Regions from separate parts of the Laceyella sacchari genome, predicted to be linked through region 2. Evidence: a T-box and tRNA genes for the amino acid it is inferred to sense, from the RefSeq annotation. Region 2 holds a T-box; the other holds one or more tRNA genes.
The links. The T-box of region 2 lies ahead of trpS (tryptophan--tRNA ligase). A T-box ahead of a tRNA ligase gene usually reads a tRNA of that ligase, here a tRNA-Trp.

Region 1: it encodes a tRNA-Trp, which carries the amino acid that the T-box ahead of trpS (tryptophan--tRNA ligase) is inferred to sense. The anticodon was not compared.

What each region holds. Positions count from the first base shown of each region.
Region 1 is NZ_CP103866.1:2,731,361-2,746,788, forward strand. It holds gene pepV (dipeptidase PepV) at 1-24, opposite strand, end outside; tRNA gene NYR52_RS13345 (tRNA-Leu) at 428-514, shown strand; tRNA gene NYR52_RS13350 (tRNA-Arg) at 524-600, shown strand; gene NYR52_RS13355 (inorganic phosphate transporter) at 701-1,696, opposite strand; gene NYR52_RS13360 (DUF47 domain-containing protein) at 1,689-2,309, opposite strand; gene NYR52_RS13365 (basic amino acid/polyamine antiporter) at 2,441-3,841, opposite strand; gene NYR52_RS13370 (hypothetical protein) at 3,978-4,307, opposite strand; gene NYR52_RS13375 (vWA domain-containing protein) at 4,318-5,892, opposite strand; gene NYR52_RS13380 (TrkH family potassium uptake protein) at 6,130-7,482, opposite strand; gene mnmA (tRNA 2-thiouridine(34) synthase MnmA) at 7,609-8,703, shown strand; gene NYR52_RS13390 (hypothetical protein) at 8,946-9,593, shown strand; tRNA gene NYR52_RS13395 (tRNA-Arg) at 9,645-9,721, opposite strand; tRNA gene NYR52_RS13400 (tRNA-Leu) at 9,731-9,817, opposite strand; tRNA gene NYR52_RS13405 (tRNA-Cys) at 9,828-9,901, opposite strand; tRNA gene NYR52_RS13410 (tRNA-Trp) at 9,910-9,983, opposite strand; tRNA gene NYR52_RS13415 (tRNA-Thr) at 9,987-10,062, opposite strand; tRNA gene NYR52_RS13420 (tRNA-Phe) at 10,064-10,139, opposite strand; tRNA gene NYR52_RS13425 (tRNA-Ser) at 10,182-10,275, opposite strand; gene NYR52_RS13430 (DUF4190 domain-containing protein) at 10,503-10,784, opposite strand; gene NYR52_RS13435 (hypothetical protein) at 10,964-11,335, opposite strand; gene NYR52_RS13440 (hypothetical protein) at 11,413-11,622, opposite strand; gene NYR52_RS13445 (hypothetical protein) at 12,116-12,283, opposite strand; gene NYR52_RS13450 (hypothetical protein) at 12,411-12,557, opposite strand; rRNA gene rrf (5S ribosomal RNA) at 12,693-12,807, opposite strand; rRNA gene NYR52_RS13460 (23S ribosomal RNA) at 12,889-15,428, opposite strand, start outside.
Region 2 is NZ_CP103866.1:2,483,916-2,499,343, forward strand. It holds gene NYR52_RS12080 (DNRLRE domain-containing protein) at 1-4,966, opposite strand, end outside; partial or broken gene gpr (GPR endopeptidase) at 5,410-6,153, opposite strand; gene rpsT (30S ribosomal protein S20) at 6,359-6,625, shown strand; gene trpS (tryptophan--tRNA ligase) at 6,709-7,686, opposite strand; T-box leader at 7,728-7,972, opposite strand; gene NYR52_RS12100 (CcdC family protein) at 8,114-8,626, shown strand; gene NYR52_RS12105 (2-thiouracil desulfurase family protein) at 8,712-9,173, opposite strand; gene NYR52_RS12110 (phytoene desaturase family protein) at 9,414-10,715, shown strand; gene NYR52_RS12115 (hypothetical protein) at 10,768-11,343, opposite strand; gene holA (DNA polymerase III subunit delta) at 11,356-12,378, opposite strand; gene NYR52_RS12125 (anti-sigma factor family protein) at 12,397-13,098, opposite strand; gene NYR52_RS12130 (RNA polymerase sigma factor) at 13,088-13,639, opposite strand; gene NYR52_RS12135 (DNA internalization-related competence protein ComEC/Rec2) at 13,754-15,428, opposite strand, start outside.

The DNA of each region.
Region 1 (15,428 bases), 250 kb from region 2:
GTCCAACCAGCGAATCTCACTCATCGGTCATTCCTCCTGCTTTTTCTCTATTTCCGCGATGTTGTATACAGACCGTTGCTATGTTCTTTGCGAACCTCCCCACCCTGTAATGGGGAGCCAGTAAGCTGCCTCTTAAGGCGTTCACCTGCAAGATAAGGGGTGGGTAATCCCCCGCTCATTGAAGTTTGACTGCTTTTACTATACCATGCGGCCAAACATTCGACCAAATTTTTTTAAAATCAAACAACCCATCAACAGCAGAAACGCCACGCCATTCCTGCACTACACGCCCTATCCGAATAAACAAGCCATTCCCATTTACCAAAAAAGGGCCGAATATTAAAAATATGATTTTGTTGCAAAAAAATGATTGCAATCTCTTTAAGATGATGATATATTTAAATCTGTCTTCACCACTACCATTTATGCGGACGTGGCGGAATTGGCAGACGCGCAAGATTCAGGTTCTTGTGGCCGCAAGGCTGTGGGGGTTCAAGTCCCTTCGTCCGCACCAATCACATATGTGCCCTTAGCTCAGCTGGATAGAGCGTCTGACTACGGATCAGAAGGTCGGGAGTTCGAATCTTCCAGGGCACGCCAATCAAAACCCAGTGGAAATCCACTGGGTTTTTTCATATTTCTTTGCCATGAAAAAGCTTACGCCCATCCAATGAACAAACGGAGCGCAAGCTTTGGCATTTTATCCTTCTAACACTTTGAAGATGGTATAAAAGATATAGCCCATCAAAGCAGTAACGGGCAATGTCAAAACCCAAGCGTACACAATCTTGGTGGCAACACTCCAGCGAACGCTACGAACCCGTTCCGCCGCACCCACGCCCATGATGGCACCCGTGATGGTGTGCGTGGTGCTTACCGGAACTCCGATTTTCGCCACTGTCGCCAACAACAGCGCAGCTCCCGTCTCAGCAGCAAAACCTTGTGGTGTTTCCAAGCGACTCAGACGCGAGCCAATGGTGTGGATGATTTTCTGACCGCCCATCGCTGTACCCAAGCCCATGGCGAGCCCAGCTGCAATCTTCACCCAATCTGGCACATACAACTCGGTATGGGAGCCATACGCAACCAATGCCATCGCGATGATTCCCATCGCCTTTTGGGCGTCGGCTGCACCATGGCTGAACGCCATGAACGCGGAGGAAAAGATCTGCAACGGCTTAAACGTCCTTTTCACCTTGGAACGAGGGATATTGCTGAATAACGCACGAATGAGTTTAATAAGACCAGCCCCAACCAACGCACCCAACACCGGTGAAACCAGCAACGCGACCAATATCATCAGGATACCGTGAGTTTGCAGAATCGCAGTGCCTTTATAAGCGACGGCAGCGCCAATCAAGCTACCGATCAAGGCATGGGACGAACTTGTCGGCAAACCCAGGATCACTGTAATGATATTCCACAAGATTACTGCCAACAACGCCGACAATAACACAATCAATGTCACGTGATTTGGATCGACAATATCCTTTCCGATCGCTTTCGCCACTTCCGTCGAAAAAAAAGCCCCCGCTATGTTGAGCAAGGCAGCCATCAGAATCGCCATCGCCGGAGAAAGTGTTCGTGTTCCCACCACAGTAGCAATAGCGTTAGCCGTATCATGCCATCCATTGGTGAAGTCGAACACGAGAGCCAATACGACAACGGCGACTAAAACCCAAAATGGATCAAGCATACTTCATGACCACACTTTCCATGATGTCCATCACATCTTCAAAAGCATCCGTTACATCTTCCAGTTTCTCATAAATCTCTTTCATTTTGATGAGATGAACCACATCCACCGGATCCGCAAACAACTCCATGATGCCTTCGCGCATCAACCGGTCGCCCTCATTCTCAAGCAAGTTAATCTCGATGGAAATCTTGCGGATCAACTCATAGTCGCGCTTTTCCAAAGCGATGAAAGCATCATGGAGATGGCGGGCACTCTTCTCCAAGATCTCTCCAAACTTGATCAGGCAGGAATTTGTTTTGTCCACCTGCATATAAACAAAGCGAGCCGCGCAGGCTTCCACGCCGTCAATGACGTCATCCAGCGTATAGGCCAGCTTGAGGATATCTTCATGGTCTAATGGCGTAACAAAGGTTTGATTCAACTCTCTAATGAGCTGATGCGTATAATGGTCCCCTTTGTCTTCCAGTTCTTTCAGGCGTTCCGCATAGGCTTCCTTTTCTTCCAGCGTCTCCACATTTTCGCGGAAAAGCTGGACGGCCTCCGCGATGTTGGTGGTTGCGTCAACCATTATTTTGAAAAAAAGGCGGTCTTTTGAGCGGTTAAACAGCACGTTCAATTCCTCCTAGTTAACCATTATTTAACCAAAAATAATCATAGACTTAACAAAAGGGATTGAACAGAGTTCGGACGCACATTTAACCATATATTAATTTCGCCTTTACAAAAAATTAATATACCAATTTACACCATCCCGCCGCCCAGTGCTACCAAAGCCGCCATCACAATGATTCCGGCAACAATCCAATCCCACTTGCGCATGCTCTGTTCCTGCCCTCGTCGCACCCAGAGATACAGCACCATGCCCACCGCGTACACAACGGAAACCATCAACAAATAAGTGAGGCCAGCGGCATAAAGCGTCCATAGCGAATAGCCTGTAGCCAACGCGCCGATCAAAAGATCTCTTGTTCTCCGTCCATCCTTAAGATAAGTTTCCCCCACCAAGGCCAATTTTACTTGGTACAAGGCAGACAATAGATATGGGATTAATATGGCAACGCTGGCCATTGAATATACTTTTTGATAAGTGGACGCCGACACGTACACCAAACCGGTAAAGAGCAAAGTGATTCCCGTCGACCACCACAGCGATACCATCGGTGTACCTTGACGATTCACCTGGGCAAATCGATCCGGAAACACGCCATCTTGCGCCGCCACATACGGAATCTCAACCGTCACCAAATACCAACTGAGCATGCCTCCCGAGATAGAAATCAGAAGGCCAATCACAATCAAAACTGCCCCCCAAGGCCCCACGATCGCTTTCAAGACATAGGCCATGGACGGTTCTGGCAATGCAGCCAGCTCAGCTTGTGATAAAATCCCTGTCGACAGTACGGAAATCAACAGATAAATCGCCAAAGTGCCCAGCAACCCCACAATGGTCGCCACGCCCACGTCCTTTGCTCGTTTAGCCCGACCCGACAAGACAATGGCACCCTCAATTCCTACGAAAGCCCATAAAGTAACCAACATCGTGTCTTTCACTTGTTGGCTGACCGACTGCCAAGAAAAGCTCCCCGGGCCCCATAAGTCGGCCATGAACACATCGCGCTTAAATGCCGCCGCTACAATGATTAAAAAGATCAGGATCGGGATCAACTTGGCCACTGTCGTCATGATATTGATAATAGCTGCCTCCTTGATCCCACGTGCTACCAACCAGTGAAAAAACAACACAAACGCAATCCCTCCCACCAAGGAAGGCAGATTATCCCCCTGACCAAACAACGGAGAGAAAAAGCGAAGTGTCTGGAAAAACAATGTCACAAACGCAACAATCCCCAAAATTGATGCAATCCAATAACCCCAAGCACTGCTAAAACCGATGAACGGTCCAAATCCGGCTCTGGCGTAGCTGTAGATCCCACCGCTCAACTCCGGCTTCCGCGACGAAAGATTTCGGAAAACCATCGCCAGCGCCAACATGCCCAAGCCGGTGATCACCCAAGCCAGGATGACCGGACCGCTTCCTGCTGCTGCCGCCATATCACTTGGCAAATTGAAGGCGGCGCCGCCGACGATGGTTCCCACGACCGCCGCCATCAAAGAGAATAAACCCAATTGTTTCTGTTTCATTTTCTCCACTCCTAAAACACGTCTTCTTTCTGTACATTGTTTCACTATTGTTTGATGATACACTAATACATTAGCATGGTAAAGTCTTATAGTAATAAAAAAGGTTGGGATATGTTTCCACACCCCAACCTTTAATCTACGCATGTACATTGGCAGACAAATAGGTTCCTTCTATTTGCAAATACAGCAAATTCAATTCACAGATGCGCTTGGACAACTCGTTCAATTCGTCGTTCAACCGCAAAAATTCCGTTTCATCCTCCGTATTTGCTAGTGCTTCATACCGCTGCATATAGTCCTGCTCGATCTCCTTAATCCGTTCTGGAATATACGAACAGCACTCTTGGCATTTCAATTCAAATTCATCTTGCTTCTCTTGGGAAAGCTCTTCATATTCGACATAAAGAACAGGTCGAGCCAATCCCAGACGCTCATCATACACAAACGCAAATGGACACTCAGACATCACATTCCCCTCATTCGCTCTGCTGATTCGACAGGTCCGTCAGCCCGCCAGCCTCTTCCGCTTTTTTCTTCAGCAAATCCTCTTTTAACAGCTGCACGGCTTTATTCTGAAACTCTTCCTTTTTGCCGCCATCTTTTTCCCATTCATTCATCAAGCGGTGTGTCTCTTCTTGAAACTCAGAATCCAACAGGGAGTCTACTTCCCCATATCGATCTTCCGTGAATGATTCAAGCTGTTGCCAACGTTGGTCGATCCATGTATCGATTTCCGTCCATGTCTTTTTGTCAATTTTTCCTTCATTCTTGATATACATATTGGCCTCATTCAAACGCTGATGCTCGGTTTCCACTTTCTTCTTCATCTTCTGATGCTGTTTAGTCAGTTCTTTTTCGTCTTGGTGATGCGCATGGATCGCAGTTTGGAGTGCCCGGATCTGCCATGGATCATTCAGTCGGTTCACCATCTCCACTCGTTCTTTTACGGCCTGCTTCAATTCTTTTTCATCCGTCACGGTTTGATAAGCGCCTCCCGTAACGGTAGACACTTCCCGCAATTGCCGCTCCGTTTCCGGTTCCACATCCAAACCGATCACATGAATGTTGGCCATGTACTCGCGATGCAACTGTTTAGCCGTTTGTACCGGGTCCCCGCCGCAATTCTCAAACCCATCGCTGATGATGAGTATATGGTTTTCCACGGTAGCCGGAGCCCCTTTTTGCATGTCTTTGGAACTGCTACCCATAGCCAGTGCCAATGGGTTGTATCCAGTCGGATGAATTTGGCTCAGCGCTTTACGCAGTTTTTCTCGGTCCCATTTATCCCCGGCGTAGATTTTCGCTTGACTTCGGCATGACCGTTCTTTATCCTTTTGCGCGCTGCTTCCCTCATGGCCATACACTTTCACTTGCAACAGGGAGCGCTTCGGAGGCAAGGCGGCAGCCAATTGTTCAATGCTCTGTTTGGCACTGTCCATCTTGCTCTTGCTGTGATTCGACAACTGGCTGTTCATGCTGCCGCTGGCGTCGAGCATGACGGACATGTTCATTTTCTTGGGCTGTTCAGGTGTAAGCGTTGAAGACGGCTTATCCTTGGAAGCGGAAGCAGGTGTCGGCTTGGGGTATTTGTGGCGCGCTGCCACCCAAACATCGACCATCTCTTTATAATCGGCTTCCTCTAGATTTTTGAAGCGTTCCACATCGCTCCGGTAGTTCTCACCCACTAAACCCAATAAATAGGCATACGCCTTGTCATCGCTCAAACCTTTGGGCATCTGGTTCAAAGCTTGAACCACCTTACTCCGGTTGAACTTCTCGCCGGCGTACTCCCCTTTTCCTTCATCGTTTAAAATATCATTTAACTCCGTATGTGGAGCCGGGCTCTTGGGCAAATCCGATGTATCCTCTTGTCTCGGTGTCTCTTCCGTCTCTTGCTTTTGAATATCGTCTACTGCCAACTGTTCTACTTTTTCAACTTGGTTTCCAGTCGTATGCTGAATTTTTTCTATCACGGTGGCGCAACCGCTTAAGAAAAGAAAACTGCAGCAGAGGAGAGCCGATGGCAAGAAATCTTTTTTTTTGATTCGCATAAGCCCCTCCTTACTGAAAGTGGTTACATGATACTCATTTCTATGCCATTGCGCTTGTAAATAGCTTACTGGAACCACTTTGCTTTGACAACCGCTTTTAAGCCTGGCGTTTCGACAATCTTAGTACGATTTTTTAGCCAACTCCGTCACACCACATTCCTTACCAGCATGCCCACTTTAACGACCGATCAACCACTTGCCATGCCGGGAGGGTACTCCCCCCATCCGACCTGTTCGTCAACCGATCAACGGTCTATCTTCAGGATAACGGTAAGGCGGTTGTTGCTGACTGTGAGCAATGGCAAAAGCGATGGTGAGCGGCCCTAACCTACCGGCAAACATTGTGAGCAGAACAATCACTTTGCCTGGCACTGACAACGTCGGGGTCAATCCCATGGTCAAACCAACTGTGCCAAACGCGGAAACCGTCTCAAACCCAGCGGTCAACAGATCCGTTTGCTCAGTGATCGTCAACAACATCGTATCCAAGATGACCAGCGTAGTCGCCGCCACAGTCACGGTGAGCGCTTTGTACACCAACCCGTGGGGAATGCGGCGCTTAAATGCGATGACATCATCCCGTCCGCGGATCATTGACCAGACCGACAGCAGAATGGTCGCCAAGGTGGTCGTCTTGATTCCCCCGCCCGTGGAACTGGGAGAAGCTCCCACAAACATCAGCAACACAGTGAAAAACAGTGTCGCTGAGTACATATCCCCCATGCTGAGCGTGTTATAGCCACCTGATCTCGGTGTAACAGAGTGAAAATAAGATGCCATGATTTTTCCTTGAAACGACAGCCCGCCCAAAGTTTTGGGATTGGTCCATTCCACCACCAAAATCACCAACATACCCATCACGATCAAGATGCCCGTCATGGTTAGAACAATCTTGGTATGTAAACTGATCCGTTTGGTCGCTCGATAATGAAGCAATTCTAAAATGACAACAAACCCGATCCCACCCAAAATAACAAGGGAGGAAACAACCAGGTTCATCCACGGATCTGCAACATAATGGGTGATGCTACTGAACGGTTCCTTTTCTCCAAACAAATCAAACCCGGCACTATTAAATGAAGAAATGGAATGAAAAAGAGAGAAATAAAGTCCTTTTTCCAATCCGAATTCGGGAACAAACCGCACACTCAACAATACAAATCCGATTCCTTCAATAATGAAGGTAATTTTGAGGACTTTCAACACGAGGTTGACTACCCCTTGCATGTTGAACTGGTTGAATGTCTCCCGCAACACCAACCGCTCCCGAAATCCGATTTTTTTGCCCACAAGATATGCGAAAAACGTGCCGAACGTCATAAAGCCCAATCCGCCCACTTGAATGAGCAATAAGATGACTACTTCGCCAAAGGTGTTAAACGTTGTTGCTGTGTCAACCACCACTAGCCCCGTCACGCATACAGCCGAGGTGGTTGTGAACAACGCATCAATAAACGGCAATCCCTGTCCGGATTCTGTAGCCATCGGCAAAGATAACAAACACGCCCCGATCAAAATCGTCACAGCAAATCCGAGCACCAAAATTTGTGTCGAAGTGAGCCTGCTTTGCAATAATTGTTTTTGGTCCATATTTGCACATCCACCAATCTCTAATCAATCAGATCGTTTGCCTGCGGATTTGTTGAAAACATTTGGTTTCGATTATAATGAAGACATGCCATCGAAACAAGGGTATGAAACCGAACACTGGAAGTGATGCAAATGAGCAAGAAACATATACGCGTGGTGGTCGGCATGTCCGGCGGCGTGGATTCGTCCGTAACCGCCTGGTTGCTAAAAGAGCAAGGCTATGAAGTGATCGGGCTGTTCATGAAAAACTGGGATGACACCGACGAATTCGGCCATTGCACAGCCACGGAAGACTTCGAAGATGTGCGCCGCGTTTGCGCACAGATTGGCATTCCCTATTACTCTGTCAACTTCGAAAAGGAATACGAACAAAAAGTGTTTCAGTATTTCCTTGATGAATACAAAAAAGGCAGAACCCCCAATCCGGACATCATGTGCAACCGGGAGATCAAGTTTGGCGAGTTCTTAAACAAAGCGAAACAACTGGGGGCCGATTTCATTGCAACGGGCCATTACGCACAAATCATCGAGAAAAACGGAGAAAAATACCTTGCCCGTGGCGCAGACCCCAATAAAGACCAAACCTATTTCTTGTACGCCGTCAACAAACCACAATTGTTGCAGGCCATGTTCCCCATTGGGCACATGCAGAAACAGGAGGTGCGTGAGATCGCGCAAAAAGTCGGTTTGGCCACAGCCAAAAAGAAAGACAGCACCGGCATCTGTTTCATCGGCGAACGGAATTTCCGTGAATTCCTCAGCCACTATCTGCCTGCACAACCTGGAGAGATCCTTACCCTGGATGGGGAAGTGAAAGGGCGGCACGATGGCTTGATGTATTATACGTTGGGTCAACGTCAAGGATTGGGGATCGGTGGAAGCGGAACAGGCGAACCCTGGTTTGTCGTGAAAAAGGACATTGAAAAGAACATTCTCTATGTGGCGCAAGGCCATGACCATGAAGCGCTGTACTCCGGTGGACTCATCGCCACCGATATCAATTGGTTAGGCCAAGGCGACACTCCAAACGAGCCTTTTACATGCACCGCTAAATTCCGCTACCGTCAAAAAGACCAACCGGTGCGCGTACTTCCGCAACCGGACGGCACCTTCCGCGTGGAATTCGTCGAACGGCAACGGGCAGTCACCCCAGGGCAATCTGTAGTTTTCTATGATGAGGAAATTTGTTTAGGTGGGGGCATTATTGACAGCACCTTTTAACATAAAATAGCATTGGGCGGTTTTCTTGAGCGGCCACAGGCTGATTCAAGAAAGCCGCACCTTATTTTTACGATGCCTCTCTCGACATCGTTCAGCAAACTTCTTTTACTCTGTTTCTTTGGGCTGTCAACATGTTTCCGTTTTATGGCACAACCGAAAACGGGACTTTAGTCTACTATTCAAATATTGGAAAATAGAGTAGCATTAAGTCGAGTTTCATAGTATAAAGGGGGATTGTAGCATTGAAGGACAAAGCGTATTTACCCACCCCTGAGTTTGACACAGATGACCTGTCTCCCGAAGAATACAGCACGCAAATCAAACGAAAAACCATTGCTCTGATTGGTGCTGGCATTGCTTGTTCCGTCTTTTCCTACGCCATTTTCACCAACTCTACTGGCTCTATTTCAACTGACAACAACGGAGTCACCGCTAAGCAAACGAAACGGCCCACGCCAGAAACGGAACAAAAACTGAACAGGTCAAACCAGTCCATATCCACCGCTACAAAAGCGAATGCATCGGACAATGGCCATCAACCCAGTAACCCGGCAAAACATCTTCCTGTCACGGTTGACGGAGATGCCAGCCCAACCCCAAATGCGGTTCACTCTGACCAATCTCCGAACAAACCCTCTCCCATCGGGAATGACGACAACCGGGACCCGCTTAACATTTTTCACGCCTCCTCAAATGTAGTGGCCAGCGCGACGCCTTCATATGAAAAAAACCCTTCACCAAGTTCAGACATACATAATAAACCTTCAAAGACAACCGTTGTACAGAAGGAAAACCCACAGCAAAATACGCCCACATGCGATCTGGCCTGCGAAGCGACAAGATCTACCAAAAATAAGTTGACAGAAATATTACGAGATTTAACCAATTGAAGCCAATAAAAAAAGTAGCTGACTTTTTTTCAAAGCCGGCTACTTTTTATATGGCGTGCCCTGGAAGATTCGAACTCCCGACCTTCTGATCCGTAGTCAGACGCTCTATCCAGCTGAGCTAAGGGCACATATGCGATTGGTGCGGACGAAGGGACTTGAACCCCCACAGCCTTGCGGCCACAAGAACCTGAATCTTGCGCGTCTGCCAATTCCGCCACGTCCGCAAACTTCATATGGAGGCGGCACCCGGACTCGAACCGGGGGTAAAGGTTTTGCAGACCTCTGCCTTACCACTTGGCTATGCCGCCATGAAAATTGGCAGGGGCGGTAGGAATCGAACCCACACTGGAGGTTTTGGAGACCTCTGTTCTACCACTAAACTACGCCCCTGTATGGTGCTGGTGAGAGGACTTGAACCCCCAACCTACTGATTACAAGTCAGTTGCTCTACCAATTGAGCTACACCAGCGTGGTGGCTCGGGACGGAATCGAACCGCCGACACGAGGATTTTCAGTCCTCTGCTCTACCGACTGAGCTACCGAGCCACATTTAATTATTATAACATAGACAACCGCATTTGTCAAAAATGGCGGAGAGAGAGGGATTCGAACCCTCGAGGCGAGTTTTGCCCGCCTACACGATTTCCAATCGTGCTCCTTCGGCCAGCTCGGACATCTCTCCGTGTTGTGAAGTGAAGTTTTCGTTTTCGTCAGCTCATCTCGCTGACAAAATATATATTACACTGGTTCATTCATGTTGTCAACGGGAATTTTAATTTAATTCTATTCTGAATTTATTTGGTTGCCACTCCCGCATGCTTGAATATTCCCTCACTGGTCAACCCCAATACTCCGCCATCGAACGAAGATATGATTTAACTTCCTTTCCGCAACCGATTGCTATCAGCTTTATGGGAGTGCGGTCATCAACACTGCTTTTAACAGTGCATGAATAAAACTGAACCCAATTGCCAATCCGCTTAACATCATCCCCACGCTCGCCAAGTTCCCTTTTTCTGATCTTCTACCCCTCAGCCCCAGCACCAATCCGACCACTCCACACACAATCCCGACCAGGGCAAACACAAAGGCTGAAAAAAAGCCGACGATACCCAACACCAATGCAATCTGCGCTTCTTTGTTTCGCTGTGGCATTCTTCCCAAATTGGTTTGAATTTGCGTTGGTTCCATCAAATCCCTCCAACCCGCATGTTAATGTTAGTTTATTCATCAGGTAGCAGATATTCCCTCTCTCTTTATTCTTTTCATTTTCCTTCTATCGCAAACCCCTTTTTATAAATTTTTCCCTGTCCCCCCTTCATTTCATGTGGCGGATTGATAAAAAAAGCAATTGATGGCAGTTTTTACCTTTATGTATGGCTGGAACGCGATTTTTGGTAAGCAAGTCCAATAGTGGTCTCTTTTTGCGCTTGTTGTGTCTTCTTGTGAGCCGTTTTCTTATCATCTGCTGTTACGTTCTCTTCAAGGTAGTTGAGTGCCCTGACACTTTTACTCTTGGCCCGAAGCCCGTCGCAACTAAATCCAAATTGCAACGGAACCTCTTTGTTGAGAGAATCCTTTGTAATTCCTTTTGCTTTCCCTGGCTTGAAAAATGCCACAAATCCATTGTCCTCGACTTTTCCATTGTCGGGATGCTTATACTCCGTCACAATGCCTCTTACCGTCCGCAACTGATTTCCCCCAGCTTCATCAAGCATCCGATGATGAACCAATGACTGCAAGCCTTCTCCTACTCCAAACCATTCAAAACAGAAGGTCTTGTAGGGGGACTTATCCGCTGCTTTGGCACAAGCTTCAATTAATCTCTTCGCCCTGCTTTTTTCAAGCTTATTCCTTCCATCTCTTTCAAGACCATGTGGACATAATGATAATAAAGAGCCTGCACCTGATTGGTTCTGCTACTCCAAGCGGACAAATATTCAATTGCATCATCAAGCGTCATATTGGGATAATGGCATGCCGCTTGTAACCATAAATAAATGCTTTTCTCATTGTCCGGCTCTTCCATGGGATTGTCTCTCAGCAATTCTTGTGCCGGTTTTGATAAAATCCTTGTATTTCTCTCTTTCAAGCGAACGATTTGCCGACGGATCATTGGTTTGCTAGAGATCGACGGCAATAGTTTTGTATCAAGATGTTCAAATCCATGTACAGTTTCTTCAAATCACTTTCACAATGCGTGTATAGGGGTTGGTTTCCTCTTCAATATGGGTTTGTTTCACGCTTTCAAAAAGGCATTTAGCCAAATCCAGACAAGCCAAAAACCATTGGTTATTTGGACGCTTAAAAAATTCTTGTGTGAGTCCTGATTTTAACCACATCGTCAATCATATGGATGATCATCTCAACATGGGAGATAGAGTTACATGCAACAAGTTGTTGTGGTCGCGGGATCGTTTAAACCAACTCCCCACATGGTTCGCCAACGCTTTTACTTCCTCCAACTCTTCCCCGAAAGAAGCTTGGGCTGCTTTGTGTACTTCGTTTTCAGTGCATTTAGCTTATCTTATGTACAACCCTTTGATGTGATAAAGCAGGGAGTCCACTCTACCTTGCTGCTCCGATGTTTCAATCGCCTTGTCTGCCGCAGTGTTCTCTTCACCATATAAGTGAACCAATTTTCGCAGAATGTCCCCCTGCCACTTGACATCTTTGGTCTCGGTAATCAATCAAGCAAACTTCTTCTCCCATCTCTTTATTGTTTCGGAGGATAAACAAATCGAACAAAATTTCCATGATATATTCTTTGATATCCTTATGCACCACTTCAAAGTGCTCTTCAAACAAACGAAGCCGTTACGGAGACAAGGTGACGCTTTTGTTTCTCTTTTCAGGAACCTGCACGCCTCCTTCTTTCACGTCATTAAGTGTAGAAATAGAAAGATTTTCGGCAATGTCAGATACGGAGATCAGAATATGCGCAGCTTTTTCTTCATTCACCATTTTTCACGCCTCCATCATCGGCTTCAATTTGGTGTCCCGTTTCACCGCAAAAATAAACTGCACACGATTCCCTTGTAACTCCATTTGTGCATACAAAAAAGCCTTAAGCTTGATTGCTTAAGGCTTTTTTGTATGGCCTGGCAACGACCTACTCTCCCAGGGCTTAAGCCCAAGTACCATCGGCGCTGGAGGGCTTAACTTCCGTGTTCGGTATGGGAACGGGTGGATCCCCTCCGCCATCATCACCAGACGTTATGTTGTTGTTCAAGATGTGAACCACACCCTGAAAATTAGATTGGAATAAAGCGAGTTGCAAGATGAAGAGATGAAGTAGGATAAGCCCTCGACCGATTCGTATCCGTCAGCTAAACGCATTGCTGCGCTTACACCTCGGACCGATCAACCTCGTCATCTACAAGGGGTCTTACTTCCACAGGGGAATGGGAAATCTCATCTTGAGGGGGGCTTCGCGCTTAGATGCTTTCAGCGCTTATCCCGTCCGCACTTGGCTACCCAGCGGTGCTCCTGGCGGAACAACTGGTACACCAGAGGTGCGTCCATCCCGGTCCTCTCGTACTAAGGACAGCTCCTCTCAAATTTCCTACGCCCACGACAGATAGGGACCGAACTGTCTCACGACGTTCTGAACCCAGCTCGCGTACCGCTTTAATGGGCGAACAGCCCAACCCTTGGGACCTACTACAGCCCCAGGATGCGATGAGCCGACATCGAGGTGCCAAACCTCCCCGTCGATGTGGACTCTTGGGGGAGATAAGCCTGTTATCCCCGGGGTAGCTTTTATCCGTTGAGCGATGGCCCTTCCACTCGGAACCACCGGATCACTAAGTCCGACTTTCGTCCCTGCTCGACTTGTAGGTCTCGCAGTCAAGCTCCCTTCTGCCTTTGCACTCTGGAGCGCGATTTCCGACCGCGCTGAGGGAACCTTAGAGCGCCTCCGTTACTTTTTAGGAGGCGACCGCCCCAGTCAAACTGCCCACCTGACACGGTCCTCCCGCCGGGTGACGGCGGCGAGTTAGAACCCCGATACGACCAGAGTGGTATCCCACCGGCGTCTCCACCGAAGCTGGCGCTCCGGCTTCTCAGACTCCCACCTATCCTGTACAAGTCGTACCTAGATTCAATATCAGGCTACAGTAAAGCTCCACGGGGTCTTTCCGTCTTGTCGCGGGTAGCCAGCATCTTCACTGGCAGTACAATTTCACCGGGTCTCTCGTTGAGACAGCGTCCAGATCGTTACGCCTTTCGTGCGGGTCGGAACTTACCCGACAAGGAATTTCGCTACCTTAGGACCGTTATAGTTACGGCCGCCGTTTACTGGGGCTTCGGTTCAGAGCTTCGCTTGCGCTAACCCTTCCCCTTAACCTTCCAGCACCGGGCAGGCGTCAGCCCCTATACATCGCCTTGCGGCTTAGCAGAGACCTGTGTTTTTGCTAAACAGTCGCCTGGACCTCTTCACTGCGGCCCCCTCGGGCTTTCACCCTACCGGGGCACCCCTTCTCCCGAAGTTACGGGGTCATTTTGCCGAGTTCCTTAACGAGAGTTTTCCCGAGCACCTTAGGATTCTCTCCTCGCCTACCTGTGTCGGTTTGCGGTACGGGCACCTATTTTCTCCTAGAGGCTTTTCTTGGCAGTGTGAGATCAGGAACTTCGGTACTGATAATTTCCCTCGCCATCACAGCCCAGCCTGTAGAAAGGACGGATTTGCCTATCCTTTCGGCCTCACTGCTTGGACGCGCACTTCCAGTCGCGCGATTCCCTACCCTCCTGCGTCCCCCCATCGTACAAACGAAAATAGGTGGTACAGGAATATCAACCTGTTGTCCATCGCCTACGCCTTTCGGCCTCAGCTTAGGTCCCGACTAACCCTGAGCGGACGAACCTTCCTCAGGAAACCTTAGGCTTACGGTGGAGGGGATTCTCACCCCTCTTTTCGCTACTCATACCGGCATTCTCACTTCCAAGCGCTCCACCACTTCTCACGAAGCAGCTTCGCTGCTGCTTGGAACGCTCCCCTACCATGCCACCGCATTCACTCCAGCTTCCACACATCGTTTCGCTATGGCATTTAGCCGAAAAGATGTTTTCGGCAAATGTCCTTCGCCGACGATCATGAAAGACAGAGTGAATGTGGCGGCATCCACAGCTTCGGTGAATCGTTTAGCCCCGTTACATTTTCGGCGCAGAGTCACTTGACCAGTGAGCTATTACGCACTCTTTGAATGGTGGCTGCTTCTAAGCCAACATCCTGGTTGTCTGGGCAACTCCACATCCTTTGCCACTTAACGATTACTTGGGGACCTTAGCTGGTGGTCTGGGCTGTTTCCCTCTTGACTACGGATCTTAGCACTCGCAGTCTGACTCCCGGACATGAGTCGATGGCATTCGGAGTTTAACTGAGTTCGGTAACCCTGTGGGGGCCCCTAGCCCAATCAGTGCTCTACCTCCATGACTCTTGATCCGAGGCTAGCCCTAAAGCTATTTCGGGGAGAACCAGCTATCTCCGGGTTCGATTGGCATTTCACCCCTACCCACACCTCATCCTATGGTTTTTCAACACCAACAGGTTCGGACCTCCATTCCGTGTTACCGGAACTTCATCCTGGACATGGGTAGATCACCCGGTTTCGGGTCAACGACTACGTACTGAAGCGCCCTATTCAGACTCGCTTTCGCTACGGCTCCAGCTTTTCACCTTAACCTTGCACGCAACCGTTACTCGCCGGTTCATTCTACAAAAGGCACGCCGTCATCCCTCAAGGGGACTCCGACTGGTTGTAAGCACACGGTTTCAGGTTCTCTTTCACTCCCCTCCCGGGGTGCTTTTCACCTTTCCCTCACGGTACTGGTTCA
Region 2 (15,428 bases):
TGTAGCTCGCTACAACCGCTCCACTTTGATCTGTTTCATACGCCACATTGTTGTTTTGATCATAATGGAACGTAATGGTACCCGATGCCGTCGTCATCGTCTTCCGCATGCCATCCGCACGATAGGTGAACGAAGCGATCGTATTTCCTGCGCTGTCTTTAACAGTGGTCAATCGGTTATCCACGTCATAGACGTACGTCTTGTTGCCATCACTTAGCAGGTTGCCGTTGGTGTCGTAGGTGTAGGTCGTACCGTTGACGGAAGTAAGCTGATCTGCATCATCATAAGTATAAGTGGTTGTCGTCACCGTTCCGCTTGGAGACGTTACCTTTTTGGTTAGACGATTACCCACAGCATCATAGGTGTATTCATAAGTCGTGCCATCGGGACGGGTTTCTTTGGTCAATTGATCAAGTTCATCGTACACATACGAGGTCGTGCCCGCTTTGGATGTGACTGATGTAATATTGCCTTTATTATTGTAAGTATAGACAAAGCTGTCAATCTGGTTTCCGTTTTTGTCAAAAATGTCGCGTGCTATCAAATCTCCCGCGCCATTATACCGGTTGAAGGTCATGTTGCCGTCAGCCGTTTTACGGCGAGCAACTTGGTCTTGCTCGTTGTAGTTGAACCATGCTTGGTTGGTACCATTGGATGTGATTTTGGTTAGTTGATTGTTCCCATTATACCCATAGTCTTGTGTAATCACTGTAGATCCAGCGGTCAGCTTTTGTTGGGTTACGTTTCCATTGGCGTCATAGGTATAATCCGTTTGATTGCCATTTGGCTCTTTCACTTGTTTCAGGCGGTTGTCAGCATCATAGGCATATTCAGTCGATTTGCCGCTAACTACATCGGTTTCCTTGGTGAGGTTATTGTTGGCATCATAGTTAAAAGTGTATGTTTGCGTACCATTGTAGGAAATAACGTCTTGTCGGTTAACACTGTCGTAGCCATACGAAACACTGTTACCGTTCGGGTATGTGATCTTGGTTTGGTTTCCATTCAGATCGTAGTCATACGTTGTCGTTTTGTTATTAGCGTCGGTAACACTTTTTATTTGATTTAATTCGTTGTAAGTATAGGTTGTTTCTTTGTTTTTGGCGTTGATGACCTTGGTTTTGTTGCCCGCCGCATCGTATTGGTATTCGGTGGTGTGATTTTTCGCATCGGTCACCTTAGTCAGGCGATCCAGCGCATCGTAAGTGAACTTCGTCGTGTCCAATCCAACCTTTTCACTGGTCGTGTTGCCAACCGTATCATAACTGCGTTGTGTGACCCGTTGCTCAGGATCGGTAGTTGACGTTTCATAGTTGTTGTTGCTGTCATAGCCATGGTAGGTGGTAATGGCATCTGGTACCACTTTGGCGGTATCAAACCAAGCTGTTCCCGTTTGATTGCTGTACTCATAGTACACCCTGATTCGATCGAAGGATTTGGTCGTTTTTATCTCACTGGCAATATGTTGCCAATCGTGAGACTTTGAGCGATCAAAGTTAAATGTAAACTTCTCCACTACATCAGTTCCCACACTGGAATCATAGGTATTGATAATGTATCCGTAAATGCCATTTGGGTTCGGATTTTCCGTTTTGGAAAAGCCAGATACAGTTAAGATCGAACCCGCTCCACCCTTTAAGTTGACATCTTGGTACACCGTTTTGTATTTTGCTGAATCCCCAACCAATTTGACTGAACGTACACCACTATATGTTTCTGTGGCATCTAGGCCGTCCCCTGCCGCTGTGTCTCCTTGCAAATACCAACGATCTGGAATTTTGTCGCCAGCGGGATCGATATCTCGTTCAAAGTCGCTGTTTTCCAATACGTTATATGCTCCGTAATGCCCTTCTTCGATTTGCAAGCCATCAAACCAATACGTTCCTCCATATTGGCCATTGATTCCGCTGATATACCCGCGTATTTGCAACTGGTCATATCCTGTCAATGTTCCCGGATCGAGAGACAAGTGGATGCGGGTCGCTTCTTGCGTGCCTGTAATGCCAGCACCGGCGATGGCTGTGGACGCTCCAGTTTTGGAGTTGAACGCAAACGCATAGATGCTACCTCGTCCCTGTGCGCCACTCGTTTTTACATATCCGCTCAGTACATAGGTTTTATTGGGATCGTAAGCAACTTTATCACTGGCAATGGCCGTAGCCCCAGAGACATTGGAAATTTTGATGCTTTTATTCCCCAAGGTGATGCCATCTGTTGTAAGGCCTGTACTATCCCAAGAGATATTAACGGATCCACTCGGCACTTTGCTCCAATTGTCCGGCCAATTGTCACTGTTGCGATCCAGCTCAAAACTCCCATTGATAGCCAAGTTATTGCCAGGGCTCATCGCCGATGTTTCCGACAAGACGTTGCCATAGGCATTGTATTTGGTCGCAGTTGATTTTTCGACTGGATCAGTAGAGGCCGTCAAATTGTTTTTATCATCATATTCGTTGGTTGTGGTGTTGCCGTTGGCATCTGTTTCCGTCACCGGATTGTTCTTGCTGTCATAAGTGGTGCTACTCGTGTTGTTGAGTGGCGTACTGGTGCTAGTCAGATTTCCTTTCTCATCATACGTATAATTGTAAGTACCCGTGCTGTCAGTTGCGTTGGCGTTGCCGTCTTTGTGGCTGATCAATTGGTTTTTGTCGTCATAATCAAACGTGTTCTTAATATTGAAACCAGTCGGATCTTGCGTTGTTTGGATCACATTTCCATACGTGTTATGGGTATAAATCGTTTTCGTTCCTTTTGGATCAATGACGGTGGTGGTGTTATTGACTGCATCATAACTAAATGTTGTTTTCGCCGTTTGTTTCGCACCATTTACTGTGATGGGATAAGATACAGTATTCACCCGGTCACTGTCCGTGTCATAACTGATTGTTTTCGTATGGTTGTTTGGATCAGTAATCGATGTAAGGTTGTGGTTATCGTCATAGCCATATGCCTCTGTTGACACCACCGAACCTGTTGCATCCTTGTGTGTGATGCCAGTCAAATTGCCGTTCGCGTCATAGGTGTACTCCACTGAGCGGTTCGCTGGATCAGTCACTTTGCTGACTCGGTTGTTGGTATCATAAGCCAGTGTGATTTGTCTACCTGACGCATCAGTAATGGACGTGGGCAGGTTATCGGTATAAGCGATCGTTGTCGTGTTATTGTTGCTATCAAAAATCGAGACCAACTTTTTGGCTGAGTTGAAATTGTATTTTGTCTGATCCGATGTTATCAGGGTAAAGGTACCGTTACTGTTTTTCACTAATTCCAAGTTGACTCCATCAGGCGCTTTATACGTACCCGTTGATACTCCGCCCGATCCATATTCCGGTATAAACGTATGTGTGGTGCCATCGGCATCAGTATAAGCAACAGGACCATCGGAATCCATGGATAGACTTTGTTCTAGATTGGAAATCCAACCATAGCCAAAAATACCACTTTTGTTTGAACGGCTGTTATAAGCTCGTTCCACTGACAAACTTGGACCGCGGCCACTGATACTGACATCCGTATCTTGCAAATAATAGTTACCGTTATAAGTATTCACATTAGAGGCAGCCGTCGTCCAGAAACTTTCTACACCTATCGGATCAATGGTATAAGTAATGGTCAGCTTGGGCTTTTGCGAGTTGTTTGGATCAGGGTCGAGATAGTCACTGGAACGAAATCCTTTTCGGTTATTGCTTTCCGAATTCAGGCGTAACATCACACCATAGTTGGAGCTGGTGCCTGCATACCATTGTTTTGTTAGTGAAGTGATATCAAAATCATAAGCTCCCACAGCTCCAACCGATTTCGTGGAGATAGGTGTTGTACCAGATGACGGTTGGTTGCTTCCCTTGATATCAGTTGAGTTCCAATCCGAGTTGACTTGATAAACATTGACTTGCTCTGCATGAGTGGTTGCGTATTGATGCAATGTAAGCGTCGCTGAAGAAATATTAGCCCCACTCAATAATGGAGATAATGCGAACTTGAGATACGAACGATATTCTCCCGTACCATAAGTCGGATCAGTATAGGTTCCTGTGAGCAAATAAGAAGAAGTGCCAAAGTTAACATTTTTACCATTAGTGGAATTTGTGACTGTGGCATCGTATGTCTTAAGTGCACCTTGCACCGAAACAGATGGATCGATCACTACTGGATATGCCCGCTTTTCATCCTTTAACCAAGCGGTATCCACTTTCAAATCTATAAATGTTTGGTTTTTCTCCTCACGCAATTCATATCTGGCACCAAAGGATTGCTCATCATTGGCATCCACCATAAAAGGTCGAGGGATGGCAAACACCGTGTTACCCTTGTTGTCCAAAAATGAAAGAGAACCGTCTTTCTCTTGTTTGACATCCACATTTTTCGTTTTTAAAGATAATGTATAAGTAGACTGTCCAGTATATTTTTGCAACACCCAGGCTTCTTTAAAACCTGTATTGGTGACATAATAGCTCAGATCCGTATATGGATAAACCGAGGGATATGTCACTTTGTTCTTATCTTTTTTCGCAGCTACATTGGCACCATCAACCAACCCGAAATCGATGTGGGCTTGTCCCAATTGCAAACGAACGACTTTCTTGCCCCGGCTACGTGGAGCAAACCCCACTTGAAATTGGTTTCCTCCATTTGTGAGGGAAAGTTCAGCATCATCTACAGCGTCCGCTTTTTTTAATTTGACTTCTTTTATCTCTTTTATCTCGTTATCGATTTCTACCCATTTATCACCCTTTTTATAATGAATAGGTTCCAAATATTCTTCCAAAGTATATGTCTTTTTGTCTGGAGATATATAAGTTTTGGAAGTGGCAGTCCGCATGTGTTCCAATTCAACTGGCTTGGGTGCGGGAGCAGCCAATACATCAAATGTTGCTTGTGGCCAGAGAGTGAAGATCAATGTCAATGCAATGGTAATCGATACAATGCTACGAATTCGCGCGTATCGTTCAGCATAAAAAAATTGCAAACATATCCCTTCTTTCTTCACATGCTAGTTGTTTCGTGACACAAAATAGTCACAACTACAATATATAATTTAATAAGTTATAAATAATAAATCAATTATTTTTATCTATCTTTTAATTTATTTTTTTTATAAACAGATTATATATTTTATCCTATTTTAAGCAATTTATACTCTATTATGTAAAAGTACCATCAAAACGATTTGAAAAAATAAAGCCCGGCACCTCCTTGCCAGGCCCATAATCAATAAAAGACTTATCAGTTTTAAGTTTTTCATCTTGATATAATGCATTTATATGATGTCAAAGTAAACTGTCACTAGTTTTTAAAATCCCTCTGACTGAACAACTCAACCAACTTTTATTAACACCTGTTTTTTGATGGGAACAGGAAACGTCCTAGCAATCCTTTTGAATAAATGGATCGTTTCCATACCAGCAATATTATAACTGTCGGAACTCCAATCGCAATCACCGGTACACCCAGTGTTTCTTTGGTGAGTGCTTTGCGCTTGTTGCCCACCCCTGAGCCAGGATGAATACCGGTGTCAGCTACTTGGATGGTGGTGTTCACGCGGCTGAGCGCTCTTGACGCCAATGAATCAAAGGCGATGACGAAGTCCGGTTTCGTCTTTTCCACCACGCCGCGCACGATCTCGCTCGTCTCGATCCCCGTGATGCCCAGCACGCCCGGCGAGAGTGCGCTGATCGGCCGATACCCTTCAGCGACAGATTCTGGCGCCAGCTCAAACAGGTGGCGGGTGACGAGGGTGTGTTTGACCACAAGCGGCCCGAGGGCATCAGCCGTGACATTCCAGTTGCCGAGGCCGACGATCAGGCCGGAGTCGTCAAGGCCAATGCCAACTTCATCCAAAAAACGGCTGAATTGCTGGGCAAAGTGTTCACTTACGCGTTTTTCCAGCATGGAATCTCTGCTTCTTAGTGCCGGCACTTCCAACGTCAGATAAGTGCCAGGCACTTTGCCGATCGCTTCACTGCCCGCTTGGTCATCGATCCAGATCCAGCTGGTGGTGATGCCTTCTTCGGTGTTCTCTTCAATCCGTACGCCGGGGATGTCGCTTGTGCCCCCCCGCTCATCTACCGCCATCTGATGCGCTTCCCGTGCAAGGTCTGTGCGGATGGAGTAGCCAGACAAATCGATTTGGTGTTCAGTGCGCTCTGCGTTCATGAATGAATCTTCCTCCCCGTTGCATCCATGGGTGGATGCCACCTTTGTTCGGGACACCTCCCCGACAATCCGCTAATAGTTTGCTTTTTGTTGATTTATTTATTCCTCTGGCTTGTGTTATTGCTTTTTGCCATAGCTCATGCTAGAATATTGCATGTTGCATAAATGGGATGCGGAGATCAGAATCCCACAGGAGGTGAATGTATTGGCTAACATTAAGTCCGCAATCAAACGCGCTAAAACCAACGAAATTCGCCGTCAGCGCAACGCTTCCCAAAAGTCTGCTATGCGTACGGCTGTGAAAAAGTTCTTGGTTGCCGTTGAACAACAAGACAACGAAAAAGCAACCGTTCTGTACAAAGAGGCTGCTCGCACTTTGGACAAAGCCGTAACCAAAGGCCTGATCCATAAGAACGCTGCGGCTCGCAAAAAATCCCGCCTCGTAAAAAAACTGCAAGCATTGCAAGCGTAATGCAGCTTATGAACGACCCGCTTTGTTGGGTCGCTTTTATTTAAAAAGATCTCGCCCCAGGTTTTGGGACGAGATCTTTTCATTTAGATTATGCCCATGGCGTCTTTGATGCGTTTCAATGTTTCATCAGCCACCGCCGCCGCCTTCTCCCGGCCTTGTTTTAGCACTTGCTCCACTTCGCCAGAATTGCGGATTTCATGGAAACGCGACTGGATCGGCGCGAGATGATCGATCGTCACTTCAATCAGATCCTTCTTAAACTGACCATACCCCAATCCTTCATACTGTTTCTCTAATTCTTTGATCGACTTGCCTGACAGGCTACTGTAAATGTTGAGCAAGTTGCTGATACCTGGCTTCGCAACCGGATCGAAGCGGATGACATTCTCTGAATCGGTTACGGCGCGCTTCAGCTTTTTCTCAATCTTCTTCGGTTCATCCAGCAGTGTGATATAGTTGAACTCACTATCGGCGCTTTTGCTCATCTTTTTGGTCGGATTGTCCAGCCCCATAATCCGGGCACCCACTTCGCCGATGTACGGTTCGGGCAACGTGAAAATCTCCGCGTAATCACGGTTGAAACGCTCAGCAATTTCGCGCGTTAATTCCAAGTGTTGTTTTTGGTCTTCACCGACCGGCACCCGCTTGGGGTTGTAAAGCAAAATGTCAGCCGCCATCAGAACGGGATAGGTGTAAAGTCCAGCCAAAACGGATTCGGACCCTTTGCCCTTCTCTTTAAATTGCACCATCCGATTCAGTTCGCCGACGCGGGCAACGCATTGCAACAACCAAGCCGCTTCTGCATGGGCTGGAACCTGAGATTGGACAAATATGGTGGACTTGGCCGGATCAAGCCCGGTCGCCAGATAAATAGCCACCAAATCAATGGTTCTTTGCTTCAGCAATTCGGGGTCTTGCGGAATGGTGAGGGCGTGCATATTCACCACACAGAAATAACAGTCGGCCTCCTCCTGCATTTGGACAAACCGTTGCATCGCCCCGATATAGTTCCCCAGGGTCACGGCGCCAGTCGGTTGGATGCCTGATAATACGCGTTCCATCTTGACACACTCCTTTTGAGAAAATAAAAAAGCCCGCCCCCGTAAGGGACGAGCTTGAACTCGCGGTACCACCCTTATTTGCCCGAAAAACATATACTTCGGGCACACCTCATTCATTCATAACGGAATAACCCGGATTTCCTTACTGACGGAATCTATCATATGCCCCCGCGTTCAGGAAAACGGCTCCAAAGCCCATTCATATGGGGGACCGGTTGGCTCGCACCTCCCGCCAACTCTCTTATGCGGCCGCTCCTATACTACTCTCCTTTATCATCGCCGTTGTGCCAGTATGAAAATTTTCCCATTCGCATAGGATACTTAATGATATTCATTTTGCTTCAATATTGCCAAAAAGTCAAGCGAGCCCTTATTTACAAAGGGCCGGGAATGTGCTAGTTTTTTTCTAGAATCAGGAGGGACGGATATGGGACAAATTTTACCGATTCAACTCACAACCATCGCGCCGATCATTGGGTTCGCCATGGCTTCAACTTTTTTTATCATGCGGTTGAGAGCTTCCAAAAAGCCGACCTCAGCAAAAAAAATCATCATACCGCCCCTGGGGATGAGCACCGGTTTCCTGATGTTCGTGTTTCCAGAATGCCGCATCCCTCTCTCGTGGGCGATCCTGTCCTTTTTGGCAGGAGCCTTGTTCTTCTCGTTGCCACTCATCAAAACATCCGCATTTGAAATTAAAGGGGACGACATCTACCTGAAGCAGTCTCGCGCCTTCGTCGTCATTTTGAGCGGATTGTTTGTGGTGCGCCTCGCCTTGCACAACTACATCGAACATCATATCAGCATCTTCCAGACAGGCGGCGTTTTCTTCATTCTCGCCTTTGGCATGTTGTTGCCGTGGCGCGTCGCCATGCTGTTCCAATATAAAAAGATCAAAGAACAGCTTGGGCAGAAAAACGTCCCCTCGCCCACAGCCTGACAAGGTAAGCCCTCCTTCTTCGGGGGGCCCATTTTTTTTGCAAGACGCCATAATGTCGCGGGACGCGTTTTCCATTAAAGCTTGCTTATGACTCTTGTTTCCACTCCTCCTCAGACACGACGTTAATCCCGTGGCGCTTAAGCAATGCCGCTGTCACTCCTTGTCCTGCTTTCTTCACGCCTTGAAAGGTGCCGTCATATACGATGCAATTGCCGCATGAGGGGCTTTTCTCTTTCAAGATTGCCTCCTCCACCCCCAGCATTTGGGCTACGCGTAACGCCTCATAAGCTCCCCGCACAAACGCTTCGGTCACATCTTCTCCGTCCACGGTGACCACTTTTGCCTTTCCATCCAACACATCATGCCCATCACCACCAACGATTTCCGCTGGTTTGCGTGGAGTGGACAACCCGCCGAGCTGCTCAGGACAGACGGGCACCGCCTCCCCCCGCTTAATGAGTTCCTGAATCTGCTCCACCCGATTGTGCTTGCCATCATACCGGCAATGGATACCGGCAAAACAAGCACTCACCAATTTTCTCTTCATCGTATCCCTTCCCTTGTCTTCCATATAACTCCATTTGTTTATCCATCACGCCCTAATGTACCCCTTCTTCACATCCTTATCAACATCCCTTCCGGACCGGAAATCAAACGCACTAGCAAGAAATTTCCGAACTCAAATAAAAGCCTACTCTAAGTGTTTTAAACTTGATAAAATAGGAAAGTGATCGATATCTCAATTTTTTCCGCTTTGTAACCGTTTACTGGAGGAGAGTGTTTCTACGTGTCTGAAAAAGCGATTGTGGTGGGTGGAGGTTTGGCCGGCTTAAGCGCCGCCGCTCGGCTCGCACACAATGGATACGATGTGACCTTGTTGGAAAAAGCGCCCAAATTGGGTGGCCGGGCGATTACCATTCCGTTGAAAGGATTTAATTTCAACTTTGGAGCGCATGCCATTTACGCCCGCGACAAGTCCATTTTGCGCAAATTTGAACATGAAATTGGATTGAATGTCGATTGGAAAGATTTTTCCCCATCCAAAGCCTTTTATGACATGGGATCGTATACAACGCCGATGCCGGCAACATTGGAAGGGCTTTACCGTACCAAAGTGCTGGATTCACAAAACAAATTGCGGTTTGCTTATGAAGTGTTCAAAACAATGTCCTCCATCAATCGCGGGGAAGAAGGCATCCCTATTGGTGAGTATTTACAAAAAGAAACGCCACAAGTCCGCGATTTGCTTTTGACCATCGCTTCATCCAACTTTTTCACCAATGAACCGGAACGCATTCCTTCGACGTTGTTTTTCGATTACTACCGGCGCCTGTTCGCGACCCAACGGGCCGTTTCTTACATCGGCGGCGGTTGGCAAGCGATCGTGCAGGCTTTCGCCGACATCATCGAAAAAAACGGCGGACGCATCATCACCAAAGAAAAAGTGAGCCGGATCGACTTGGACGGCAAGGAAATCACAGCCATCTACGGCAAAGAAGACACGGTGTACACCGCAGATCATTATCTATTCTGCATACCGCCCAAAGAATGTAGCCAATTGTTTGCGGAAACGCCTTTGCAAAAGTATTTCGAAGAATATGTTCGTTACTCCCCCACCAGTGTGGTCGTGTACGACGTCGGCCTTTCCGAACGGATTTCCAGCCCGTTTACTTACATTTATCAAAAAGCGCAAAAGGTATTCATCACAGACATTTCATACTATGACACGACCTGTGTACCTGAGGGCGGACAATTGATGCAAGCTGTCGCCTATCTGAATGATGAGGAGATCGCCCAAAACAAAGCCGATGAGAAAGTAGCCATCATCGAATCCATTTATGACAAGCACTTCCCCGGCTGGCGCGACCGTCTTGTAGCTAAACGCGTGTCCAAAAAAGCGACGGTACAGGAAATCAAATGCATTGATGACCAACGGCTGATGCCGGTCAAATTCCACAGCCTGGCCAACGCTTATTTTGCAGGTGACTGGTGTCAAGGAAAAGGGCAACTGTCCGAGCTTTCCTTCACCTCCGCTTATGAAGCCACCCGCCGTATCATGAAACACCCTGTTGAAGAAGAACAGGATTGATTCGTAAAAAGCCCGGCTTGCAAATAGCGAGCCGGGCTTTTTGTATTTAACATCAACTTAATAACATGACCACACAGGTGCCGATCAATGTCATCACCAAGGTCACGGATGCAAACACAGTGGAAAATAACTTTTTTTCTTCAGCGTAAGTATGCAGTTGTTCCGGCGTCTTCCCATCCATCCGCTTAATGTGCGAGCGATGGTTTAAGTTGATAATCAAAAGTATGATCACCGGAACGACAATGAAATACCAAATCGGTATCCCTTCGCGAAATGGGGCCCCTCCTTCGCGGATGAAGGCCTGTACAAAGAAAAACAAACTACAGGCCGTTTGCAACAAAGCAGTGGAGAACTGATAATTCCCCCAGCTTTCCCCCAGCTTCTCATGTTCATATTGTGACAATTCTCCCATGCCGGGGAGCGCTCGCAACAAGGGGTTGCTTTCTTTAAACACCCAGATGCTGACAGGCGTCACCAAAAAGAGCAACCCCACCACTAAGAAAAACTGCGGGGCGGTGACATTGAACGCCAGCAACAGTCCCAACAAAAGTAACACGGCAACAAGCAGTCCGTTGAGATACAGCCATTGCCGTTTGCGCAAAGCTTGTCGTTGTTGGTCTTGCATCATTGATTGCTCCTTTCAAGCGGACATATGCAATCGGAACAGCAATCGTTCGACAGCCAATTCCTTGTCCACTTTTCCCGATTTGATCTCCTGGTCAGCCGCAATGGCCATCGCTAGCAAAGAACGCAACTGCTTTTCACTGAAAGCCCTCGCTTGGCGCGAAGCCAATTTCACCGGATAGGGGTGCACTTTCAGCTGTTGCGCCATCTCACGTTCACTCATCCCTTTTCCCGCCAACGTCTTCACTTGAAACATCAGGCGGAATTGACGAATGACCAGCGCCAAGATTCGCACGGGTTCTTCTTTCTGGAACAGCAAATCATGCCAGATATGAAAGGCGTCTTCCAACTTTCGTTCCGCGATTTTCTCTGTCAGTTTGAACACATCCTGCTCCAACGTGCGCGGAACCAATTCCGATACGATCTTTGGGGTGACGACTCCGTTCTCACCCACAAACGTGGCCAATTTCTCGCATTCTTGATGCAAGAGGTGCAAATCATTTCCCACCAAGACAAGCAGTTCTTTCAGCGCATCGGCGTCGATCCGCACCTGTCGCTCGCGCAACTGGCGCACAACCCATTCCGCAGCCTCTTTGCCTTTGAGCGAGTCAAATTGCGCCGTACGCGCGCCGGCCAACAATTCCTTCACTACCTTCTTACGCTTGTCCAAATGGTCACCGTGCAGGGTGAGCACCACCACGCTGGTTTCCAACGGATTTTTTAAATAATGGATCAGTGCGTCCGAATCATGGGAGACACCGCTTTTTCCTTTGCTGGCGGTTAAAAACTGCGCGTTTTTGCCCACGATAAAGCGGCGTTCACCAAAAAAAGGAAGCGTCTCCGCCTCCTGAACCAACATCTGAATCGGCGTTTCTTCCAAATCCAATGTAACCGCATTACCAAACTCATCTTTCTCGGGCATCACATGCGCACGCAACCCCGACAGCGCTTCTTCAATTAAAAAGCGCTCGGTGCCATAAAGAAAGTAAACTGGGTGAATCTTGTTCTGCTTCAGCTCCCGTAAAAGCTCCTGGTTCACTGACTTCACCTCTTCACCCTAGTTTACCTTTTCGCCCCGCTCGACATCAATAGTGAGCTGTTTGGAAGCCCCTTTTTCATCCTGATAAGAGACTTTGACGCGTCGGGCGGAAATCCATTGCATGCGCGGCTTTTTCCCGCCGACGAACAGCTTTTGCGAATAGGTGGTTTTCGAATCCTTGGTTTTGACCAAAAGGTGGTTGTCGGTCCAGATCGCTTGATATTCACGATCCGGAGAAAACGCAATATGGGACTGTCCGTCTTTTTCACTGCTCATGGTGATAAGTACATCAGGCGAAACTTTGCTAGCATTTTTTCGATCGAAGGGACTGCCGTCGCGCGAAGTCATCGTTTGTTTCGGCGGATCGCTCATCAACCACCCATTCACCCACACACCGCTCACAAATCCCACGACAAACAGAGCCGCCATGCCGACAGCCACTCGTCGAGACGGACGCCAGCGCGCCATCCAGCCGGATGGATTCGGACGGGACTCGGACGGTTTGTCCTCCATTTCCGCCAAGAGCGAATCAACCATACTAGTCGGCGGCATCACTTGCGGCAATCGGGACAGCTCATCGGACAAGGAGCGAAACCCTTCATAAATGCGTGCATCTTCAGGCGAGCGGGCCAGATGCTTCTCCAACATCTCCTTTTCCACTTGCGTCAAATCACCATCAAGGTCGCGTTGCATCCATTCAATCCATTTTTCACGATCCATGGGTGGTGGCCCCTCCTTCCTTATAAGCCGCCAGCCATTGTTTCAACTGCTTGCGTGCCCGAAACAAGTGCGATTTGACCGTATTGATCGGCATCCCCATCGCTTCAGCGATCTCTTGGTAATTGTACTCCTGAATATACCGCAACACGACCGCCGTTTGTTGCGTTTCCGGCAGGCGGGAAATAGCCTGCTTCAGATCAGTCATCATTGCGCCGCCTTCCACTTCGCGGACGGCCTTAACATCTTCACGCCAAAAATCTTCCCGCATTAACACCACCTTCTTCCTTTTACGAAACATATCCATACAGACATTGGTCACAATCCGTTGCGCCCAAGTGTGGATCATGGCATCCCCTTTGTATGTCGGCAAATGCTTATACACCTTTAACAAGGCTTCCTGTGTTGCATCCAGAGCATCTTGCTCATTGTTTAACAAATAATACGCTGTGCGGTACATTGCGACTTCCAATTGCTTCAACACTTGGACGACAGCTTGCCTGTCTCCCTGTTGCGCGCGCCGGATCAAATCAGAGTCGAGCAACAAAACCCCTCCTACCATTTAGACTTTCTCGTTCAGATCGATGTTGCAACCAGTGTACCATAAATTTGCCAGATCCCTTTTGAAAAAAGTTTGCCTTTTTGTTATTCCAACGCGCTATCCGTCATTTTGTAAAAAGGGAGCAATCCGTAGCCGACCCGTTTGCACCTCCACTTGGATCGCTCCTTGAAGGTCTGTCCGCCAAATATGTATCCGTTCTTTCTGCAAGCGGCGGATCACTTCTGGAGCGGGATGCCCGTAGCGGTTTCGCCTACCGGCAGAAATGACTGCATGCTCCGGCTTAAGCGCTTCCAACCACTTGGATTGCGTACCTGATCGACTGCCATGGTGAGCCACTTTCAACAGATGAATATCGGGCAGGCTCACTTGGCGCAGCAACTGGTCTTCTGTCGGACTTCCCGCATCTCCGGTGAAAAGAAACCGCACCCCTTCTACCGTCAACAGAAAAACAAGCGAATCTTCATTTCTTTCATGACGTGTGCTGATTCCCGGATGGTAAAATTGCCAATTCACGCCTTCCCCAAGCCTTTCCCATCGCTGCAAACGCGGTACCTGCACAGGAATGCCCCTGCGACGGATCGCTGTCATCACTTCGCGCTCCATGGGAGATTGGATGGGGGAGGGATTGCGCACCACCCGCTTGACCGGTATGCGCTCCACAATGGCCTTCACCCCGCCGATGTGATCTAAGTCGCCGTGGGTCATCACCAATGTATCAATCTGGTTGATGCCTCGGAATTTAAGAAAAGGAACCACTACTCTCCTGCCGGCATCAAAGGAAGCCTCCCTATCCCGCACATCGCGCCCGCCGCCGTCAATTACAATCACCTGACCTGATTTCGCTTCAACCACCGCACAATCTCCTTGACCCACATCCAGAAATGTGATGCGCGTCGTATCGCTCCCTATTTTTATGCTTGCGGCGATAAAGAGCAAGCCGATCCAGCAAATCCACCCATAGACGCGATGCGCGCCGCTATAATTGCGAAATGCCCCACACCATGCAGCAAAAAGATACCAACTCGCCAATGCGTATGCCATCAGCCACCAACCCGGCGGGGTTTGCCACAAGCGATGCAATGGGGTCAACTGCGCCAGCATGCCAACGCCCCCATCCACGATATACAGGCAAAGCGTAACCATCTCGGCCAACGCACGGGCGCCCGTTTCCCAAACTGCCGCCAACAACACCGAAACCATCCCCAAGGGCGTCACCACTAAGCTGACAATGGGCACAAACAATAGATTGGCGACACCCGACAGAAGCGAATATTCATGAAAATGAACCAGTGCAAACGGCAACGAAACCCCTTGAGCAATCAGCATTCCCGCTAATGCTTGTCGCGCCCAAGCCCATGGAAGAGGAAGGGCATCACCCAGACTCCCCGTCCCAATGACCAATGCAGCGGTGATGGCATAGGTCAATTGAAAACCTGCTTCTTCCAATACATGCGGATTCCAGCCACATTGGAGCAAAAATGAAAGGGCCAAGAAAGATAGCACATCTTGCTGGCGACGCAAAAGGGTAGCGAGCAAAACCATTCCAGCTGTCAAAGCCGCCCGGATCACAGGGGCGCCCATACCGGTCAGGATAACGTATAACGGAAGCAGAGCCATGACTGTGCCTGCCGCTTTTTCCCGGGTCATGCCAAGCCGCTTCAATCCCCAATATCCGACTGCGAGCAACACACTGACATGCAAACCAGAAATGGACAAGACATGGATGATGCCAAGGGTAGCGTAATCCTGTTCAATCCGTTCGGGAACCGCT